DNA from 4 places in the Romboutsia lituseburensis genome. Region 4 is predicted to be linked to each of the others. Evidence: riboswitches for the same ligand, from Rfam matches in the RefSeq annotation. Region 4 holds a riboswitch; each other region holds the start of a gene.
The links. Region 4 has a riboswitch for cobalamin ahead of NWE74_RS09520 (response regulator transcription factor). Riboswitches for the same ligand answer to the same signal wherever they lie in the genome.
Positions count from the first base shown of each region.

Region 1 (3,561 bases), 1.9 Mb from region 4:
GATTTTTATTGGGACCAATTTGTGGTGCTATTGTAGGTATTTTAACTCCAATACTGAGTGGAGTTATGACAGGTATGCCGCCAATAGTTCCAGTTATGCCAATTATGGCTTTTGAACTTTGTGCATATGGTTTAATAACAGGATTTTTATTTAAAAAAACAAATCAAATATATATTTCATTAGTAGGGGCAATGATAGGTGGTAGAATATTTGCTTTAGTTGGAGCTTATATAGTATCTATGACTATAGCACCACAAGTTAGTCCTATAATGTTTGTGTTTGGTAGTTTGACTAAAGCAATACCAGGTATGATAATACAGTTAATATTTATACCAATACTAGTTAAATTCATCACTAACAATAAGGAGATTTCAAAAGTTTTAGCTTAAATTAAAGAAATAATTAATAAAAAACTATCTCTAAGTAATATGAAATAATACTTAGAGATAGTTTTTTATTGTTTAAATTGTACTAATTATGACATAATAATGACACTAAAATAACAAAAAGACTTTATATAATAAAATATATAGATAATTTTATTATAAACTATTAAAAATATATTTAGATAATGGAGAATTTTTAGAGGGAGTGAGGTTAATTGTCAAATAGTTTGATACTTATATGTGATGATGAAACATCAGTACATGACACTATAGGAGAGTATTTAAAATTAGAAAGGATGGATTATATATCTTCATATGATGGATTAGATGCACTTGATAAAGCAAAAACAATTCAGCCAGATTTAATATTGATGGATGTAACAATGCCGAAAATGTTTGGGACAGATGTTTGTAGGGAAGTTCGAAAATATAGTGAGGTACCTATTATTATGCTAACAGCAAAATCAGAAACTATAGATAAAATAATTGGCCTAGAATTAGGAGCAGATGATTATATAACAAAGCCTTTTTCACCAAGAGAGGTTGTAACAAGAATAAAAACAGTGTTAAGAAGAAGTAATAGCTTCTCTAGGATGAATAATAGAATAAAGTATAGAGACCTTGAAATAAGTATCGATACTTATGAAGTTTATATAAGAGGTAAATTGGTAAAATTTACACCTAAAGAAATTAAAATTCTTTATATGCTTGCATCTAATCCTGGAATTATTTTAAATAGAGATGAGATATTATCAGAAGTTTGGGGGTATGGGTACCTTGGAGATACTCGAGTTGTTGATACTCAGATAAAAAGACTTAGAAAAAAAATACCACAAGATGAAGTAAATTGGAAAATTAGGTCGATATATGGTGTAGGTTATAAGTTTGAAATAAGCTAGTAATTATTAATGTCATTATGGGGAAAAAGAGTTGATTAACACGTATTAATCAACTTTTTTTAGTTTTTCTATATTAAATAAATAAAATAACAAACAATAATTATGATTTAAATAAAATGTAGATTGTTATATTATGTAAAAAAATAAGAATTTGTACTTATTATGACACCCTTATGACACAAATGAAAAAAAATAATATGTATAATTGGAATTAGAGGAACAAATTTATTTAAATTAAAATTATTGTTCAATATGCTTATACACTAAAACAAAATATATATGGCAAAGGTGTATTATTACTTAATAGGGAATTTGGTTAAATGCCAAAGCTGCCCCAGTAACTGTAATCGATGATGAGTTAGCAAAATGCCACTGCTAAAAAAGCGGGAAGGTGCTAATAAGGATGAATCGTAAGCCAGGAGACCTGCCTATGCCACGAATAGATCTTTCTGGGGAAATATATCACTATGTATAGAAAAAATAAAAAAATATATATATGTGATTTTTCTTGGTTAGATATTCATACTTGAATATCTTTTTTAATTATAAATATAAGTATAATTTTGTTATAGCTATTTTTATGATTGTAAGCATATTATCTCTAAACATGGCATGTGTAATTAAATAATCTAAAAAATTTCACAAGTATAACTTTTTCTTAAGTGGGGGGATAAAAAATGTATTTTATGTATTAAATAGAGTACTAAAAAAAAGGGGGAGTTTAAATGAGTAAAATTAAAAAGGCTAAGTATAAGACTATTATGAGCTTACTACTTACATTAGCATTAATTATTAATGTTATACCAGTAAGTGCACTGACATCTAATAATATGTATAATATGAAGCCAACACAAGAAATTACAGAAGATGACATCAATGCTAGTCAGTATGAAACTTACTATCACTCTGATAATATTGACTATACCTACAAGGGTGATATAGTGGAGTTTGTTTCAGATAATGAAATAAGAGTTGAAGGAAAAAATGTAAATTTAAAAAATAAACCAATAGATATAAATCAGACGGTGGAAGGTAATCAAGTTACCATAAAATTCAGTAGTATAGATGTACCTATTTATACGGTTTCAGGTCAATGGAACTCTAGTTATGGCGGAGATTATAGAATTGTATATAAGTCTGATATTCCAGGAAAGGAAGAGTTAAGATCAGAATCTAAGGATTTAAAAAAGCTAATTATAAGTGATTTAAGTCCAGGAGAATATCATCTAACAAATGGAACTGTATACGAGGAAGCTAATGAGTGGAGTCCAGGAATACCTAATATTGGTACTGAGGGTAACTTTGGAACATTACCAAATATAACTATAAAAGTAGAAGAAGACCATGAATGTGAAAATAAAGATATGGTTAAATTCTCAATAGAAAAAAGAACTATAGGTAAAGGTGACACTCTTTCACTACAAAGCATAGCTTTCGATGAAGGCGATACAGCTTGGTCAGTATTAAAGAAAGTTACTGATGAAAATAATATACCTATAGAATATACAGGAAGTGGTAGTAACCTATATGTTAGTTCTATAGATGGTGATGGAGAATTTGACCACGGGAATGGAAGTGGATGGAAGTATGAAGTAAATGGAGAATTTCCTGATGTAGGTTTAGATAGCTATAAAATAAAAAAAGACGATATTATAAGACTTAGATATTGTGTAACTGTAAATTCTGAGGAATTAAAAAAACCACTAGTTAAATATTTATCGGAAATAACATATAATGCAATTGACACTTTAAGTAAAGGTAATTATACAGAGGAATCTAAGCGTAATTTACAAAATGCTATAGATGAAGCTAAAGTAATAATAAATGACGAAAAATACAATAGTAAAGAAACAGAAGCAGAAATTATAGTAAGTAAATATATAAGCAAAATAAATATAGCAGTGAACAGACTAGTAGAATCAAGTTGTGGTACAGAGGAAGATATAAATAACGTACCTAATGACTTTGCCAATGATTTATGGTTACAATATGATTTTAAAGAAATGAAGGTAGGAGAACAGTCAGATATATACCCACGTAGAATACCTCAAATAGTAGGAAGTAGTATAGAAAATGATGTACATAGGCCTAATTTTAAATTTAAAATAGTTAAAGGAGACAGCATATCATTAAGTACTAATAGTAGTAGTGAAAAAACATTAGTAACTGCTGAAAAAGAAGGAACTACTATAGTTAAAGTTACATATGATGAGACAACTTATAAAGATAGAACATATGGAGCTAGTTCAAGTGTAAATACTGCTTATGTAGTATTT
Region 1 covers NZ_JANQBQ010000001.1:114,761-118,321, forward strand. The annotation lists gene NWE74_RS00575 (ECF transporter S component) at 1-389, shown strand, start outside; gene NWE74_RS00580 (response regulator transcription factor) at 602-1,285, shown strand; cobalamin riboswitch at 1,555-1,732, shown strand; gene NWE74_RS00585 (S-layer homology domain-containing protein) at 2,011-3,561, shown strand, end outside.
Region 1: it holds a riboswitch for cobalamin, as region 4 does, so the genes downstream of both, NWE74_RS00585 (S-layer homology domain-containing protein) here and NWE74_RS09520 (response regulator transcription factor) in region 4, are expected to answer to the same signal.

Region 2 (3,561 bases), 1.2 Mb from region 4:
TTGAGCAAATGTTCTAGCTAAAAATACTCTTTGTAATTGTCCTCCTGACAACTCACTTATCATTTTATCTTTTATATCATAAAGTCCGACTTTTTCTATACTATCAATAACTATATCTCTATCTTCACCTTTTAAAGATTGAAATGGACCTTTTAAATAAGCATATCTTCCCAGCGATACTGTTTCATAAATTGTATAAGGAAAATATATTTGAGATATTTGGCTCATTAAAGCCACTTTTGTAGCTAATTCTTTCCTATTAAATGTATTAACTTCTTTACCATCTATCTTTATACTTCCTCTATAATCAATTATATTTGCAATAGACTTAAGTAAAGTACTCTTTCCACAACCATTTGGCCCTATTATACAAATATTTTCACCTTTTTTAACTTCAAAATTTACATTTTTTATAATGTCATTATTATCATATCCGCAATAAAGCTCTTTGACTTCTAGCATTTTCTTACCTACCCTTTTTTATTATTAAAATAAACATATGCAAAGAATGGCGCTCCTATAAGAGCCGTTATAGCACCTACTGGCAGTTCTTGTGGTGATACTATAGTTCTAGATATAAGATCTGTTATAACCATTAAGCATCCTCCAAATATAAAAGACATTGGTATCACATATGTATGTTTTGACCCAAATACCTTTCTAACTATATGTGGTGCAATTAAATCAACAAATCCTATCGTTCCACTTAAGGCTACTGCTGAGCCTGTTAAAGTTGCCGATAATATAAATAAGTGCTTTTTAACCTTAGCAGTATCTACACCAACAGCTTTTGCTTGCTCTTCTCCAAACGTTAAAATATCCATCTCTTTAGTATACTTTAATACACCTATCATTCCTATTAACAAAAATGGTACAAGGACTTTTACGTATGACCATCCTTTCATGGAAAAACTTCCCATCTGCCACATTGTAATACTTTTTATATCTTCACTAAACAAAGCTGTTATTGTTGTCAAAAGAGCATTTACGAATAATGAAAGTACCATTCCTGCAAGTATTATAGTATTATTCGACATTGTTTTATCTACTTTTTGGCTAAATACTATTACTAAATAAACAGTCAAAAGACCTGATAAAAAACCAATTAACGGAAGTGTTAAGGTTCCTAATAGTGGTATTGATATTCCAAGAACTATAACCAATCCTGCACCTAGTGATGCACCTGATGATACACCTAGAGTATAAGGTGATGCTAACTCATTTTTTAATATAGACTGAACTACTGCACCACTTACAGATAAACAGCCTCCAACCATAAATGCTAATAAAACTCTTGGAAATCTTATAGACCATATTATTGATACATCTTTAGGGTTTATATTATCTATTAAAGGAATGTTAAACATTTTATTTAATAATATATTAGCTGTATCTAACAAATTAATATTAGAACTTCCTATAGATATTCCCATGCAAATTATTAAAAACACTATTGGTATGCATACTAAGGATAAACTTTTTCTCCTAATCATATTTTGAATTACCTTTCTAGTTGATTGTTTAGGGTGTTTTATTAAGTTTTTGACATATTCAAAAAGACATACCTAAAGGGCATGCCTGTTTAAATCAATTACTAAATTACAATTGAAAATCACACTAATCCCCACCCTCAGAAGGTACTAGTTAGATTTTAGGCAGTTCTCCCGGCTCAACTTCGTCCTACTTTCAAACCTTCCCGATTAATCAGTGGTATTTTAGATTTCGTCCGTTTTACGGTTACTGGGGTAGCTTAGAGATTTAATCTAATTCCCTATTAAGTCACATTGACACCTAATATCTTAATATGTACTTATATTATTTATTATATATAATCATTCTACATATATCAACTGTAATAGATTTTATTAATTTCTTATTTAATCTATAAAAATTAAAAGACCATCCATAATAAAAATATCCTGGATAGTCTTTTTTAACTAGATGCTATAAATTTTGATAACTACAAACTATTTAAGTACCTTTGCAAGAGCTAAACTGCATACTGCAATTATTGATGTCCAAGCTACACCCATAAATATCCATGCTGTTGTAGTCACTTTTAACATCTCCTTTTATAAAAATTTTATTATTCCTAGTTTTGTAAAAATGGTTAATTATTAATTAAATGTGATGTTCTTTCTTTCTATAAATATATTCTCTCATCGACTAAAATGTATCGTATTTTACCATTAATTAACCTATTTTACAAACTATTAACAATTTCATTTAATATTCTTTAGTTTGTTATATCTTTTCCCTTATATGTTTTATAGCTATGTAAAAACTCTCTACTGTTAAATATATACTTGCCTCCTATTTGAGTATAATATGCCCCTGTTGAGTCATAAATTTCTTTTACTTTTTGAGTTAAGTTTTTATGATAATATCTAAGTTCCTTAAATTCTTTTTTAAGTTTGTCTGCTGTCATCCACACTTTATTAGAAGTTATGTCTGCTAATTTAATATTATCAAATTGAGAATTATTTTTTTGAGAGTACACATAAAGTTCAGCTAGCAATTCTTGTAAATTCTCATTCGTAAGATCGTGTTTTAACTTTTTGTATAGTATAGCACCCATTGAATCTATACCCTTTTCTTCCAGTCTTTCTTGTTTTATTAATGCATCTAGTGGCTGTCTTTTTATATATACATAAGAATTTTCTTCTAATATATATGTACCCCTATGATATTTTGCAGGTCTATGAATAACAAGAATTGGGCTATACTCACCATTAGTTTCATCTTCATTTTTATCAACTATTTCAGATTTATTTTTAACTTCATACTCGCTAGATATTGATCCATATCTAGACTTCTGATTTAAAGAATAAATTTCATTATCTTCTATATAGTTTATTATTTCTTTAACATATTCTTTATCTATAATATTATTTAAGTTCTCAGTATTATTTACATAGTTTTGAGATAATTCATCTTTTAAATTATTTATATCCTCTATTTTTATATTAAAGACTAAACACATATTTAATAATCTATTTTCTATATCATTTATATCAACATTTATAAATGGTTCTATTTCGTTAAAATATTCATAATTCTTTATTTGCAAAATTTGATTTAGGATGTTCATATGATTTATTGAACTATTTCTATCAAATAAATACTTATTTACACTTTCTTTTAATGCTTCAATATTTTTATATATTTTTATGTATTCCTTTATTAATTTCATACCTTTGTTTAATATTTCTTTTGGTATATTTATATAAATGTCATTTTCGTTGACACATAGCTTTAATTCATCTTCTTCAAAAATAGCTTTAATGTCTTCTGTCATACTTTTTTCTCCTTTATATTTCAAACTTAAAGTCAGATTTAATTATAGCATAAATTATATTTTTAAGTCTAATATTTTACTTTACTACAGCTTTTATGCTTATTTAAATACAAACTAAGGCACATGAATTTTTATCTAATCCATGTGCCTTAGTTTATAATAAATTTAATATTTCTTTTTTCAATTTAACAATATATTCTAGGTTTTCATCACTTATATAAGTTTTATCAATTGTAAATTCTTTTTTTACAATTGCAGGCTTT
Region 2 covers NZ_JANQBQ010000001.1:790,429-793,989, forward strand. The annotation lists gene NWE74_RS03970 (ABC transporter ATP-binding protein) at 1-462, opposite strand, end outside; gene NWE74_RS03975 (FecCD family ABC transporter permease) at 471-1,493, opposite strand; cobalamin riboswitch at 1,637-1,810, opposite strand; gene NWE74_RS03980 (hypothetical protein) at 2,237-3,298, opposite strand; gene NWE74_RS03985 (ABC transporter ATP-binding protein) at 3,453-3,561, opposite strand, start outside.
Region 2: it holds a riboswitch for cobalamin, as region 4 does, so the genes downstream of both, NWE74_RS03975 (FecCD family ABC transporter permease) here and NWE74_RS09520 (response regulator transcription factor) in region 4, are expected to answer to the same signal.

Region 3 (3,561 bases), 1.2 Mb from region 4:
CCGGAGAGACCCATCCATATTGGGAGTTAACTTATGTTGATAAAGGTTTATTATCTACTACTGTAGATGATAAAAAGTATGAATTAGAACAAGGAGATTTAATTTTTTATGCTCCTCTTCAATTTCATACTCAATCAACTCTAGATTCTAGTAGTTCTTATTTAACAATTAATTTTAATATGGACTTTAATCATCATGAGTTATTATGTAATAAGGTCTTTACATTGCAAAGAGACTCTTATTCTCTTGTTGGAAAACTAATAGAAGAACTTTCTAGCAAGAGTATATACTCTAACGATTTATCACTTTGTTATTTAAAGCAACTTATTATACAAACACTTAGATTAGAGAATTCTTATTTTCAATCTAGACCAACTACTCATATGCAACAAACTTATGAAAATAATTTGCTAAATGAAATCCTAAAATTTATAGATAATCATTTATATGAAAAACTTTCAGTCGATAATTTATGCCGACATTTTTGTATTAGTCCATCTATGCTACACTCTTTATTTAAAAAGAATATGAATAATACTGTAAAAAATTATATTAATGACCTTAAGCTTAACAAAAGCAAGGAGCTTATTAAAAACTCTACATATACACTCAGTGAAATTTCTGAAATTCTAGGATTTTCATCAATTCATTATTTTTCAAAAAAATTTAAATCTAATTTTGGGATTTCACCTACTGAATATTCAAAATCGATTTATGATTAAACAAAAATAACACCTGTAAAATACAGGTGTTATTTTATTTCTACTTATAACTTTCAGGGTAAATTGCTACTGCCATTTCCTTAAGAGCTTTTATAGCGTGATGTGATGGACGAGATGATGAATTTTTATCTATTAAAAATACTTTATTATCTTTAACTGCAGTTATATTGCTCCAACCATTACGAGATTTAATTTCATCTAAAGGATTTTTAATATAGTCTACATTAGTTAATATTACATCTGGATTTTTATCTATCACTGATTCTTCACTTGGACTTATCCATGATTTTTCATCTTTAAATGCATTTTCTGCTCCAACTAATTCTATCATTTCATTTAAGAATGTTGAATTCCCAAAACTATATAGATTTGGTGCTGGTCCTATTTCAAAGTAAACTTTTTTCTTATCTTTTATAGTTTCACCTATAGCTTTTATTTCATCTACTTCTTTTTTCATATTATCTACTATCTGTTGACCTTTTTCTTTTTTATCAGTTATATCTGCTAAAAACATAATGTCATCATAAATTCCTTGTATACTATCACTACTTGGTATGTAAACTACGCTTATTCCAGCCTCTTTTATAAGTTTAAATGGATCTTCACTTGAACCTGTTTTATTATGTCCTGATGCTATTATTATATCTGGATTTAAAGCTATTATTGCCTCTGCATCTGGATTTAAGAAATCTATTGTTTCTATGTCTTTGTTTATTCCTTCTATATCTGTTGAATATTTATCCACCGCTACTAATTTATCAGCAAGACCTAAATCTACTAGCACCTCTGTGTTTGATGGGGCTGTTGATATTATTCTATCCATTTTTTTAGGAAGTGTAACATCATTACCTTCTCTATCTTTTATTGTTTTACTTTTTGGGCTACATCCTACAGTAGCTAGCATAACTACTAATACTAATGCTAATATACTCGTTAGTTTCTTTTTCATTTTCTTTCTCCTTACTTATAATTTCTACTTATAAATTTTTTACTTCTTCATTTAACTTTAATACTAATACAAAAAACAAAAAAGCATGCTTTGAGAGCATGCTTTTGATTTTATCTTTATTATATAGTTAAATATCTAACCCTCAGAAGATATTAACGTTAAAGATATTGGCAGGTATCCCGGCTCAACTTCATTCTACTTTCAAACCTTCCCGATTGCTCAGTGGTATCTTTGATTTCGTCAGTTTTACGGTTACTGGGGTAGCTTAGACTTTTAATCTAATTCCCTATTAAGTTAAATAAACACCAATACTTTTATTATTCTTTTTTCTCACTTTTATAGTAGCTTATATTTCATGTATTTGCAATCCTTTATTTCAATAATCTAATTTATACCCATTTTTCTTTTCACAATCTCTCAAATATCTAATAAAAAATTCATTTATCTTAATTCACTGCGTATTCACTACTCTTCATAGTGACAACGGCTTCGTACGTTTCTTAAAATATTATAAGTCATACGTATATTAGTTATTTCTTATTATACTTTTTAAAGCTCTTATAAAAATTTCAGCTTCTTCTAATGTGTTATATAACCCTAAACTTAACCTTACCATTCCATATTGTTCTAAGTCTTCATCCATTGCATGTTCATAAGCTTCTTCGTCACTTATACCTAGCAGCCTATTTACATATGGATGAGCACAGAATTTAGCATATCTCAATGCTATACCAAACTCTTCTGCAAATTTATGTGCAACTGTATCAAACTCGATTCCTTCTATATTAAATGTAATTACACCCAATCTATCATCCGTATACTCTGTATCACCATAAAGTATTACTCTATCTAACTTTTTCATTTCTTTCATCAAGTAATTTTTAAGTAGCATTTCATGACTAGATATATTTCTAAATCCTATATTTCTTAATTGATTTAATGAACTTACCATAGCCATTACACCTAAAAAATTAGATGTTCCAGCTTCATCTTTGTGAGGTGGTTCACTCCATACAACACCATAATCACTTACTACATCAACACATCCACCACCTCTTAGAAATGGTTCTGCTTGTGATAGCTCTTCGGTTAATCCCACTATTGCTCCACTTCCATAAGGAGCATACGCTTTATGAGCAGAAAATACTAAAAAGTCTATTTGCTCTTCTGGTGTTCTACCTTTCATATCTACCTTTTTATGTGCTATAAGCTGAGCTCCATCAACTATTATTTTCGCATTATATTTATGGGATATTTTCGCAATCTCATTAATAGGGTTTGTGTATCCAGTTACATTTGATGCTCCAGTTATACTTACATATTTAATCTCACCATTATTTTCTATCAAATTTTTTTCTATATCATTTATATTAACTCTTCCTAATTCATCAACATCTATATATTCTACAGTAGCTACTTTTCTCCAAGGTAAGTCATTAGCATGATGTTCCATTCTAGTAGTCAACACTTTTTCATTTTTATCCTTTATTAATACATTTGCTAATAAGTTTATTCCTTCAGTTGTATTTTTTGTGTATATTACAGTGTGTGAATTGCATCCTAACAAGTTAAAAAATGTTAAAATTTGTTCTCTAGCTTCTTCATATTTTTGAGTACATAAATCACCTTTTTGACCTGCACCCCTAGCTATTGGTCCATATATTAGTGAGTTTTCAATAACTGCATTCGCTGCCATATTTATAGGCGGTGTTGTTGCTCCATTATCAAAATTTATTGGAGTCACAACCCTTCCATTTTTTATCATGACAGGTGTATCTATTCCTATAAATAGACTTCTATAAATATTATAATTTCTCATATTTGTCCTCCTCAATTTATTGTTTCTTTATTTATATATGACTTTAGACTCAATAAAGTTCAAATTTGACA
Region 3 covers NZ_JANQBQ010000001.1:771,721-775,281, forward strand. The annotation lists gene NWE74_RS03900 (helix-turn-helix domain-containing protein) at 1-722, shown strand, start outside; gene NWE74_RS03905 (ABC transporter substrate-binding protein) at 763-1,671, opposite strand; cobalamin riboswitch at 1,823-1,996, opposite strand; gene NWE74_RS03910 (aminotransferase class V-fold PLP-dependent enzyme) at 2,198-3,490, opposite strand.
Region 3: it holds a riboswitch for cobalamin, as region 4 does, so the genes downstream of both, NWE74_RS03905 (ABC transporter substrate-binding protein) here and NWE74_RS09520 (response regulator transcription factor) in region 4, are expected to answer to the same signal.

Region 4 (3,561 bases):
AATAGTTATGAAATCAGGAAAAATAATAAATGCAGGTAAAGTAGAGGATGTTATAACTTCTAAGATGCTAAAAGAAGTATTTGGGGTAAATGCATACGTAGGTGTAAATCCTATAAACAACAAGTTACAGGTATCATTTATGCATACTCACGAACATATCAATGGAGTCGGTCATGATCATGTACATGAAGATGGTTTTACAGGTGAACATGAACATTACCATGAGCATACACAAGCAGCACTATAATAAAATATATTAACCATTTAGCAGTAACTATAATTAAAAAATTAGTTACTGCTTTTTATAATAAAAAATTTGTTTAATTTAAATTAGTTATATAAAAAAATATAAGAAATTTGTACTAATTTTGACAATTATATGACACAAAAAAGACACAATTTAGTTGTATAATTAACTTAGAAAAACTTAATAAGGGGAGATGGACTAATGAAAAATTTTAGATTAGGGATTATGGCAGCATTCATGTTTATACTACTTAATCCTGTTCAATCACACGCCATGCATATAATGGAAGGATTTTTACCTCCAAAGTGGTCTATTGCATGGAGTTTAATATTTATACCGTGTTTTTTAATAGGATTAAAAAATATCACAAAAATACTTAAAGAAAATCCTAAAAAGAAAGTATTATTAGCGCTATGTGGTGCATTTGTATTCGTATTATCAGCGCTAAAAATACCATCATTAACAGGAAGTTGCTCACATCCAACAGGGATAGGACTAGGAGCTATATTATTTGGACCAAGTGTAATGGTTGTTTTAGGAACAATAGTACTTTTATTCCAAGCTATACTTTTAGCACATGGTGGGTTAACAACTTTAGGAGCTAATGGATTCTCAATGGCAGTTGTAGGAGCCTTAGTTACATATGGACTATATAAATTACTTAAAAAGTTTAATGTAAATACTAGATTTAATGTATTTATATCTTCTGCATTAGGATGCTTAGCTACATATACAGTAACAGCAACTCAACTAGCATTAGCGTTTCCAGATGCATCTGGTGGAGTTATGGCATCTTTAGTTAAATTCTTAGGAATATTCTTCTTAACTCAAATACCTATAGCAATAGGTGAAGGTATATTAACAAGTATAATATATAACATGATCACACAAAGAGAAGAGGAAGGAGTAGACTACGATGAGTACAAATGCGAAACAGGCAAATAAAAATAAAGATAATAAAAAAGCTAATAAAAACAACTTTATAATGCTTTTAATAGCAGTTGCTCTTATAGTGACTCCTTTAGTATTAAAACCAGGAGCAGAATATGGTGGAGCTGATGGTCAAGCAGAGGATGCAATAACAGAAATATCTCCAGACTATAAGCCTTGGTTTAGTAGTTTATATGAGCCACCTAGTGGAGAAATAGAAAGTTTACTATTTGCTACTCAGGCAGCTTTAGGAGCTGGAATCATAGGATATTATTTAGGTAGTAGAAAAGCCAAGTAAATGCATGTATAATATATATTATAAAGCATTTTATTATAAAATTAAATCTATTATAGGCTCTCTAAAAAGAGATTAATAGGGAAAAAGGTTAAAATCCTTTGCAGCACCCGCTACTGTAATGTGGACGAACGTTTGTTAAACCACTGTGATAATTTCACGGGAAGGTAAACTAGTAGGATGAAGCTAAGCCAGGATATCTACCTATAATATATAAAGGATTTCTTCGGGGATGAGGAAGGTTCTTACTGACTATATGAATATTTATTATATAGGTATACTAAGCTCATCCCCGTTTGATTGAGCTTTTAATTTTGCCCTTAACCTATTTTTAATAAAATAAATGATTTAATCATAAAAAATGCTTTAGCTGTATTGCTAAAGCATTTTTTATGTTAGTATCTTTATAGCAAGAGGTTAAATGGCTACAAGGGGATAAAGGAGTGAGTAATTTTGAAAAAGACTTTAATTTTAATATGTGATGATCAAGAATCAATACATGAAACAGTTGGGGAGTATTTAAAATTAGAAGGTATGGATTATGTATCAGCATACGATGGAATCGATGGGTTAAAAAAATTTGAAGAATATAATCCTGATTTTATATTATTAGATTTAATGATGCCAAAGATGTTTGGAACTGAAGTATGTAAAGAAATTAGAAAAGTAAGTAATGTTCCAATTATTATGTTGACAGCAAAAGGTGAGACTATAGACCGAATAACTGGACTTGAAATGGGGGCAGATGATTATATAACTAAACCATTTTCGCCAAGAGAGGTAGTAATAAGAATAAAAACCGTTTTAAGACGAGTAACTAGCGCAAATTCGTATAAAAAAAGTGATTTAATAAAACATAAAAACCTTGAAATAAATTTAGAAAGTCACGAAGTATATATAAATAAGCATCCAGTTAGTATTACACCTAAAGAAATTAAGATATTTTATATGCTAGCATCAAATCCAGGAAAGACATTGACAAGAGACTTTATATTGTCAGAAGTTTGGGGATATGATTATTTTGGGGATACTAGAGTAGTAGATACTCAAATTAAAAGATTAAGAAAAAAAATAAGTTCATATGACTCTGATTGGGAAATTAAATCTATATATGGTGTGGGATATAGATTTGAGGTGTCTTAATGAATCATTCACTATTTAAAAAAATATTTAGAACGATAGGCATTGCTAGTATAGTTGCTGTTTCAGTTATGATATTATTTTGTAGTATAACTTTGAAACAATACTTTTTAAAAATTAAATTAGAAGAAATCCAGCAGAAAGTAGAAGATACAATATATCAATATGATATTGTGGCTAGTAAATTGTCTGATAGACTTCAAAATATATTAGGAAATGATGTTATTATAAAAGGATATGATAATTCTAAACAATCAATATGTAAAATATATCCTAAAAGAGAAGATGGAATTATAATTGATGATATAAAAATAAAACAAGGATTAGAACCATACATAAATACAGTTTTGGGAGGAAATTCAATAAAAGGTGTAACTAAAGTTTATGGATTAAAGGGAGACTCCATAATTGTAGGAGAGCCTATAAAGCAAGACGGCAAAATTGTTGGTGCCATATTTGTTATAAAGCTTACAAAAGATTTTGCAGATTTATTTGTAGGATTTTATATTGTATTAATGATAAGTGTAGTTTTAGTTTTAACATCTACTATTATACCTATATACTTATCAAGTAAAAAATGGTTTAAACCCTTAGATGATATGACTAAGGCTACAATGTCTATGGCAAAAGGGGATTATTCTGTAAGGATAAAAGAAAGTCAAGATGATGAGATAGGTGATTTAGCTAGAGCTTTTAATGAACTAACATTAAGGTTAGAACAAAATGATAAGGAAGCTAGATTATTAGATCAAATGAGAAAAGATTATGTAGCTAACATTTCACATGAATTAAAGACTCCAGTAACATCTATAAGAGCAGTAGCAGAAATGTTAAATGATGATGCATTTTCAGATAAATTAGATAGGAAAAAATATTATAGTATGATATTAAGAGAATCGATGAGATTAGAAGTATTAATAAAGGACATGCTAGAGTTATCTAATCTTCA
Region 4 covers NZ_JANQBQ010000001.1:1,974,186-1,977,746, reverse strand. The annotation lists gene NWE74_RS09535 (ABC transporter ATP-binding protein) at 1-247, shown strand, start outside; gene NWE74_RS09530 (energy-coupling factor ABC transporter permease) at 449-1,192, shown strand; gene NWE74_RS09525 (energy-coupling factor ABC transporter substrate-binding protein) at 1,164-1,475, shown strand; cobalamin riboswitch at 1,513-1,695, shown strand; gene NWE74_RS09520 (response regulator transcription factor) at 1,926-2,615, shown strand; gene NWE74_RS09515 (sensor histidine kinase) at 2,615-3,561, shown strand, end outside.